Regions from separate parts of the Brevibacillus sp. SAFN-007a genome, predicted to be linked through region 1. Evidence: riboswitches for the same ligand, from Rfam matches in the RefSeq annotation. Region 1 holds a riboswitch; the other holds the start of a gene.
The links. Region 1 has a riboswitch for S-adenosylmethionine ahead of ACTHO6_RS04220 (BMP family lipoprotein). Riboswitches for the same ligand answer to the same signal wherever they lie in the genome.

Region 1 (4,020 bases):
CTGACGCCGTTTCAAAGGCATCAGCTTCGGGAAGAAGGGAAAGGGAGGCTGGTCAACTGGCAGACAAAATACCGAGCGGTCCGTTTTCATCAAGGATCGACTCCAGCTCGTAGACGGAGATGGGGAACATCGGAAAGCCGACATAGTATGGAGTGATTTCGTACAGCTGGAAGTAAATCACCAATGATTTGTCCGCGACGTAAAAGTCTTGATCGGGCTTGATCGTTGTAAATCCGTTCAGCGTGGGAATTTGCCGTTCCTGGATCTGGCGTTTGATATTCTCGGACAGGACCCTGACGTAATCGCTGCCCGGCTTGAACAGTTCGCGCAGCGTATAGAGCTTGCCTGTATGGATATTTGCCGTCACCGACCCGAGAAACGTCATGCCGTGGGCCATTTGCGGCGTGTAGGCGTAATTGTTCATGGTGACGCTGAAAATGCCGCGTTCATTGGTTTTGATTTCGTAGCTTCCTTGCATTTGCGTATTTCCCGGTACTTGTACCCGCTGCTGCTCATGAATCAAGCCCTGGACGGTTTGCAAAAGGGCGCGGTTGATTTCTTTTTCTGCTTGCTGATTGGCGATCCCGGCCAGTTGCGGGTAATAGATCGTGGTGTTGGGACGTTGGATCGTCCGCGTCAGTACGGTGGCTGGCAAAAGCTGAAGTTGATCTTCCACGGTTCGTAGTTCCTTTCCAGATGTCATAAAATAAGGGGTATGATTGTAGCCTATTCTTCATTCGTCTTGGCTGTTCTCACTTTTTTCACAAATGAGGCAATCTGCGCGGGTTATAATGGAAAAAGAATCCGATACATAAGTAGCAGGGAAAAGGGGGGCATTTATGATTCGATTGATTCGCAACACGTTAACGGACAAAGAAGGATTTATGATTTTTATCCTATGGAACCACCTGTGGATGGCAGGACTCATTGCCTATCAATTTGATGCTAATTTCTGGAAGGTGACATCCCTCGGATTGCTGGTCACGCTTGTCGCTTCACCGTTTTACTTTATTAAAAAAGACAGCCCGGTCATTCGTTACCTCGTAGCGATTGGACTGATGTATTACGCGATTGCGTTCGACCATTTCACGACGTATCCGGAGGTTTCGTTTCTCGCTTTTGTCGTGATGGGCTTTCTGGCGGCTTACCTGGACTGGAAGCTGGTCGTGAGTGCCGGGATCGGGCAAATCATTGTGACGCTGGTCGGATTCTACACAGGCTCGTATGATATCTTCAGCGGCGAGGCCAACGAGCTGAATCTGGTCCTGCGCATCATGGTGAGTTTGATGATGATGGGAGCGGTAACGTACCTCTGTCTGGCGGGACAAGCTTCTCTGCAAAGGGCCAACCTCGCCCGTCAGGAAGCGGAGGAAAAAGAACGCCGTCTGGGAGAGCTGCTTGCCCACATCCAGCAGATGACCGAGCAGATTGACCGGACGACAGAGCACGTACACGAGCATGCCGAAGGAACGAAGCGCAATACGGATGAAATGATGCTCGCCTTCAAGGAAGTGGCGACGGGGATGGAATCGCAGGCCAATTCGACGGTGAAAATCGAAGAAGAGGTGCAGTCGATCGACCAGGAGATCGTGGCGGTCACAGAGCAGACGAATGCGATGAAGAGCGAATCCGATCAAAACAACCGCCGTCTGAAGGAAAGCGTCGACATGATGAAAGAGCTGTCGCAGCAGATGGAACAGATTGTGTCTGCCGTCAACGTGGCGGCGTCGACGATTCACCAGCTGAACCGTCAGGCCAATCGGGTCGAGGAGATTGTAGGAGCGATCAACCAGATTGCGACGCAAACCAACCTGCTTGCGCTCAACGCTGCCATCGAGTCGGCACGCGCAGGCGAGCACGGGCGCGGCTTTGCCGTCGTGGCAGACGAGGTGCGCAAGCTGGCGGAGCAGAGCGCAACCGCTACCCAGGAAATTACCGAGATTCTCAAATCGCTCCACCAGGAAAGCGAGAACGCCGTCCAGCAGATCAGCAACGGAGAGGCTTCGGTGGCCAAGGGGCAGGAACTGGCTGTAAAAACAGTGGCGTCGATCGAGGCCGTGCGCTCCGGCATGACGGCCTTCCTCCAGGCAGCCGAGCATGTCGGCTCCAGCATGAATCGGGTCAAAATGCGCTCGGGCGAAGTGGCGATGGAAATGTCGACGATTACGGCTGTCACCGAGCAATCGCTCGCAAATCTGGAGGAGCTGTTTGCCACAGCGGAAAACCAGCATCAAAAGGTGCGGGAAATTACCGAAGAGCTGGGCGAGCTGAACCATCTGTCGCATCGACTTCAGCAAACCTTCCGCAGCCAATAAGCGCGAATTGCTGAATTGCCGAATTGGCGGGAACAGTCTGAAAAAACGATTGCTTTTTCAACGGGTTCTGCTAGAATAAACTCATTGTAACAGAATAGTTTGATCTCCTTATCGAGAGCGGCGGAGGGACTGGCCCGATGAAGCCCGGCAACCACTGGACATGCGTGACATGGACAGAAAGGTGCCAATTCCTGCAAAACCTGTACCGGGGTTTTGACAGATGAGGAAGAGGACGGCTTCGGACGCAAACTCTTCCTTCGGGAAGAGTTTTTTTGTTGGCAGGAAGGAACAAACACGAATGATAAAATATTTTTTACAATAAATATTCGTGTTTGTTATTGATCTTTTCGGAAAAAAGCCGTACATTACGGAGTAAGGTCCAGAAAAAACGTAGAATGTTCGGATAGGGGCGAAAACACCATGAAAAAGTTGTTGTTGGCACTCACCACCTTTGCTGTATTGGCTACAGGCTGTGCGGCTGGGGGAAATGCGCCTGCTGACCAGCCAAAAGAAGAAGCGACAGGGCAAGAAGGTGCCGGGAAGAAGCGCATTGCGCTGATTTTGCCGGAAAAAATCGGGGTGAACCCGTTCTTCCAGCAAATGGACGAGGGCGCGAAAAAAGCAGGACAGGAATTTGGCGCAGAAGTGAAAACGATTGAGTCTACCGACCACGGCGCCATCGAAGAAAATCTGCGCGTCGCGGTGGCGGAAAACTACGATCTGATTATCACGTCTTCCTTTGAATCGGAAGACGCGTTGAAAAAAGTGGCGGCCGAAAATCCTGACCGCAACTTCGCGATTATTGATACCGTAGTAGATTTGCCGAACGTGCGCAGCGTGACCTTCCGTGAGCAGGAAGCGGCTTACCTGATGGGGGCGGCGGCCGGTCTTGCCACGAAGACCAACAAAGTCGGCATGGTTGTCGCCATGGACATTCCGTTGTTGAAGAAATGGACAGGCGGCTTCCAGGAAGGATTGAAGGCAACCAATCCCAACGCGGAGTTTTTGGTGAACTACGTAGGAAGCTTCTCTGACCCGGCAAAAGCGAAGGAGCTGGCGCTGCTGCAAGCATCCAAAGGCGCCGACTTCATCAACGGAGCGGCAGCGGTTGGCGACCTCGGGGTGTTCGAGGCCGCGAAGGAAAAAGGCTTCTATACAGCGGGACAGGACGTGGACCGCACCACGATTGACCCGGAGCACATCGTGTTGTCCCAGCTGAAAGGGACAGATACCGCCGCGTACGAAACCGTGAAGTCGTTTGTGGAAGGCTCGTTCAAGCCCGGCGTCATCTCGTACGGCCTGAAAGAAAAAGGCGTAGGCGTTACCTATGTGACGCATGAGAGCCAGACACCTTTGAACGCTTTTATTGGGCAGGAAGTCGTGGACAAAGTCAAAGCGATCAGCGAGGAAATCGTCGCTGGTACCCGCAAAGTGCCGGACTCGTTTTAAAAACGGGCGCACCGGGCAGGATGGTGACCGACTACAGCTGTGTAGTCGGTCTTCCTTATAGACAAAAAGGCAAAAGCATCGAACAAAGGCGAGGCTAGGTGAGGCGAAGCGCAAAGAAGGAGGGGCAAGGATGACCGTTCGGTTGGAAATGCGGAACATGACCAAGAAATACGGCGATTTTACGGCAAACGACAAGGTCTCGTTTTCGCTTGCGGCGGGAGAAGTTCACGCCATCGTCGGGGAAAACGGCGCGGGC
Region 2 (4,020 bases), on a different contig from region 1:
GATTTCAGCTCAGGCCACAAGGACGTTCCGGAAGCGTACGAGCGGCTATTGTTCGATGCGCTGCGCGGAGATTCCACCTACTTCGCCCATTGGAACGAAGTGCGCCTGGCGTGGCAATGGGTGGAGCCGATTCTTGCGGCCTTCGAGCGCAATCTCGTCCCGCTTGTGTCGTATGAGGCTGGTTCGTACGGGCCTGAGGCAGCGCGCGATTTGCTTCGGGAAGAAGGGTTTTCCTGGTGGCTGGATCACGTAGCCGAACGGGAGCTGGAGCCAGCGCATCGGTAAAGTCTGACGGGAGTGCGGCCTGTGCCATCCGCCAGAGCTTCGCGCTTTGGTGGAAGCAGCGAAAAAGCGTCCGCCAGTCTGCCGATTGCGGCGAACCAGGGAAAAAGCTGTCTGGTCAAGTCCGTCAGCTTCGGCGAACCAGCGAAAAAGAGAAGGGGGAAAGCGATTCATGCGATTTGGCGTAATCGGCACCAACTGGATTACAGAGGAATTCATCCAGGCAGGTCTTACGGTAGAAGGCTTTTCCCTGCAAGCGGTTTGTTCGCGAACGATTGAGCGCGCCAAGGAATTCGCCGACAAGTTCGCGGCTCCTTTTTGCTATACCGATCCGATACAGATGGCAGCGAGCGGACAGATCGACGCTGTCTATATTGCCAGCCCCAATTGCTTTCATGCCGAGCAGGCTATCCAGTGCATGAGCTTGGGGCTGCACGTGCTGTGTGAAAAGCCGCTCGCCTCGAACGCGGATGAGGTAGCGGCGATGCTCGCGGCGGCAAAAAAGCATGATGTGCTGCTCATGGAAGCAGTCAAATCTACGCTTTTGCCCAACTTTGTGACGATTCAGCACCATTTGCCCAAGCTGGGCAAGATTCGCCGCTTGGTCGCCAGCCTTTGTCAGTATTCCTCCCGTTACGATGCCTACCGTGCGGGTGAGGTTCAGCGGGCTTTTGACCCAGCTTATTCCAACGGGGCCTTGATGGATATCGGGATCTACTGCCTGTATCCTGCGATCGTGCTGTTTGGCAAGCCCAAGCAGGTCAAGGCGGAAGGCGTCGTGTTGGCGTCAGGGGTAGACGGGGCGGGCAGCATGCTGTTGAAGTACGAAGAGATGGATGCCATCCTCGGCTTTTCCAAGATTACGACTTCTTATCAGCCGGCAGAGATTCAGGGGGAGGATGCCACGATGGTGATTGATAAAATCAACCACCTGACACGCATCGAGATTCGCTACCGGGACGGCAGGAGCGAGGATGTGACCAGGCCCCAGACGTTGCCACCCATGCATTACGAAATCAGGGAGTTCATCCGGCTGGCTGCGGTGGGCGCCAGAGAGTCGACAACGAATTCTCATGCAGCCTCCAGATGGACGATGGAAGTCATGGACGAGGCGAGAAGACAAATCGGCGTCGTCTTTCCGGCCGATCTGCGAGGAAGAAGCAGGCCGACGGAGACAGGAAAAAACGAGCGAAACGGGGAGGCGAAGGGCAATGAAAATGTATGATGTGACCGCGCCTATTTTTGAAGGGATGACGGTGTACAAAAACAAGCCGGAGAAGCAGCCGAGGATTTTGTCCGCAACCAACGGCTATGTAACCGAATCGAGAATCGATATGGATGTGCATGCTGGCACGCACGTGGACGCACCGCTGCACATGGTGCAGGGTGGCGAGACGCTGGAAAGCATTCCGCTGGAAAAGCTGGTAGGAAACTGCCGCGTGCTCGACCTGACGCATGTGCAGGACAAGATCGGGCGGGCGGAGCTGGAAGGCTGCGACATTGCCCCCGGAGAGTTTGTCCTGTTTCAAACGAAAAATTCGTGGGAGGATGCCTTTTCGTTCGAGTTCGTCTATTTGGCCCGAGACGGCGCGGAGTATTTGGCGGAAAAGGGCGTGCGCGGCGTCGGCACAGATGCACTGGGGATTGAGCGCAGCCAGGAAGGACACCCGACCCATAAGACATTGTTTGGCGCAGGCGTCATTGTGATCGAGGGATTGCGGCTTCGCGAAGTGCCTGCCGGAAACTACTTTATGGTCGCGGCCCCGTTGAAGCTGATTGGTACAGATGCGGCTCCGGCAAGGGTGCTGCTGTTTGAAGGCTGGCAGGGAACATAGGCGGACGATTTGCAGACGCCTTTTTACGGCGGGCACAGAAAGAATTTTGTTGACGAATCCGATGGAATTTCTTAGAATAGGCTCAACAACAAACACAGTTCTTATCCAGAGAGGTGGAGGGTCTGGCCCGATGAAGCCCGGCAACCGTTGCATGTGCGACAAGGTGCCAATTCCTGCGGGGCGTTTTCGCCTCGAAAGATAAGAAGCGGGTCCATCGTAGCAGTCAAGGCGAACCTTCTTCTTAGCGAAGAAGGTTTTTTTGATGTTCGACTATGCGGCAGGTCTGCAAATGCCCAAGCGGAAACGTAAACGGAGGAGGAAGCGTCCAGTCCGGGCGGCAATCATTTCGGAGCGTTCCTGTACAGGGATGGACAAAAAGCGGGGAAGCAGCCTGCTGGACGTTTTGCTTGGCAACAGGCAATGGCTACGCCGCTTCCTTAGAGAAGAAAGAGCAAAAATTCAACATGTTCTTTATCCAGAGAGGTGGAGGGACTGGCCCGATGAAGCCCGGCAACCGTTGCATGCTGCAACAAGGTGCCAATTCCTGCAGGGCGGAAGCGTCCTGGGAGATAAGGAGAGGGATTCGTCGATGCAAGCCTTCTTCTTAGCGGGAAGGTTTTTTCTTTTTACGAAAATGGGCGATGAGGTGGTAGACATGAGCGCAGGCGTAGTCAAGGTAGGGTTGCTAGGTTTGGGAACAGTAGGGGGCGGCGTCATCAAAACGATTCGGTCGCAGCAGGAAAAGCTGGCCGCTCGATTGGGCAAACGAATCGAGATTGTCAAAGCGTTGGTCCGCGATTCGGAAAAAGAACGGGCCGTTCAGGTAGATCCCGCGCTGTTGACTACAGATTTTGAGGAGGTGCTGAAAAGTGACGTGGACATTGTTGTCGAGGTCATGGGGGGCGTCGAGCCGACGTACGACTACGTGCGCGCCCTGATCGAAAAAGGCTGCCATGTGGTGACCGCGAACAAGGAGTTGCTTGCCAAACGCGGCACAGAGCTGGTCGATTTGGCCAACCGGCATCAGGTTCATTTGGCCTACGAGGCGAGTGTGGCGGGCGGCATTCCGATTTTGAGCGTGCTGCGGCAGTTTCTGCGCACGAACGATATACACGGAGTGCGCGGCATTCTCAACGGCACGACGAACTTCATCCTGACGAAAATGGAAGCGGAGCAGCTGCCCTATCAGGAAGTGCTGAAGCAGGCCCAGGAGCTGGGGTATGCGGAAGCCGACCCGCGTTCTGACGTGGAAGGATACGACGCGATGTACAAACTGTACATTCTTGCGCAGCTTGTGTACGGCGAATCGCTGCCGCTTACCCATGTCGTGCGCAAAGGAATCTCGGATTTGTCTCCCGGCCACATCCGCATCGCAAGCGAGCTGGGCTACCGGATCAAGCTGATTGCCCAGGCGCAGAAAACGGAGCAGGGAATCCGGCTTTCCGTTCAGCCGACCATGCTGCCTGTCGCCCATCCGCTGGCGCAAATCCAGGATGCCTTCAACGCTGTACAGCTTTCCGGAAACATCGTTGGCGATCTGCTGTTTACGGGCAGAGGCGCAGGGGAACTGCCAACCGCAAGCGCCGTTGTGGAAGACTTGGCGTATTTGTTGACGCAGCCATTTACTCCGCATCCGGCCTGGAAGGAACAAACGGCGGTAGCGCAGCCGAATCAGGCGCAGGACGAACGCGTGCTGTGTTATCTCGAAGGCTCGTGTCCCGCCGCGACCCCTGATCGCGTCCTGCATTTCTTGCGCGAGTCGGGCGTGAATGTGACGAAGCTGAAAGTGCAATTCGACCTGGGCGGTGTGCTGCGGGCAGGACTGATCGTAACGGGGATTTGCGAAGAGCACGAGGAAATGCTGACACGCGATTTCGGTCTGGCTGTGCGCTGCTTCCCGCTG

Region 2: another riboswitch for S-adenosylmethionine. It lies ahead of ACTHO6_RS08195 (homoserine dehydrogenase); the one in region 1 lies ahead of ACTHO6_RS04220 (BMP family lipoprotein).

Annotation. Positions count from the first base shown of each region.
Region 1 is NZ_JBQCKK010000002.1:169,237-173,256, forward strand. It holds gene ACTHO6_RS04210 (DUF3298 domain-containing protein) at 53-676, opposite strand; gene ACTHO6_RS04215 (methyl-accepting chemotaxis protein) at 840-2,315, shown strand; SAM riboswitch class I at 2,421-2,542, shown strand; gene ACTHO6_RS04220 (BMP family lipoprotein) at 2,736-3,764, shown strand; gene ACTHO6_RS04225 (ABC transporter ATP-binding protein) at 3,895-4,020, shown strand, end outside.
Region 2 is NZ_JBQCKK010000005.1:53,006-57,025, reverse strand. It holds gene zwf (glucose-6-phosphate dehydrogenase) at 1-285, shown strand, start outside; gene ACTHO6_RS08205 (Gfo/Idh/MocA family protein) at 455-1,507, shown strand; gene ACTHO6_RS08200 (cyclase family protein) at 1,494-2,117, shown strand; SAM riboswitch class I at 2,216-2,322, shown strand; SAM riboswitch class I at 2,586-2,693, shown strand; gene ACTHO6_RS08195 (homoserine dehydrogenase) at 2,773-4,020, shown strand, end outside.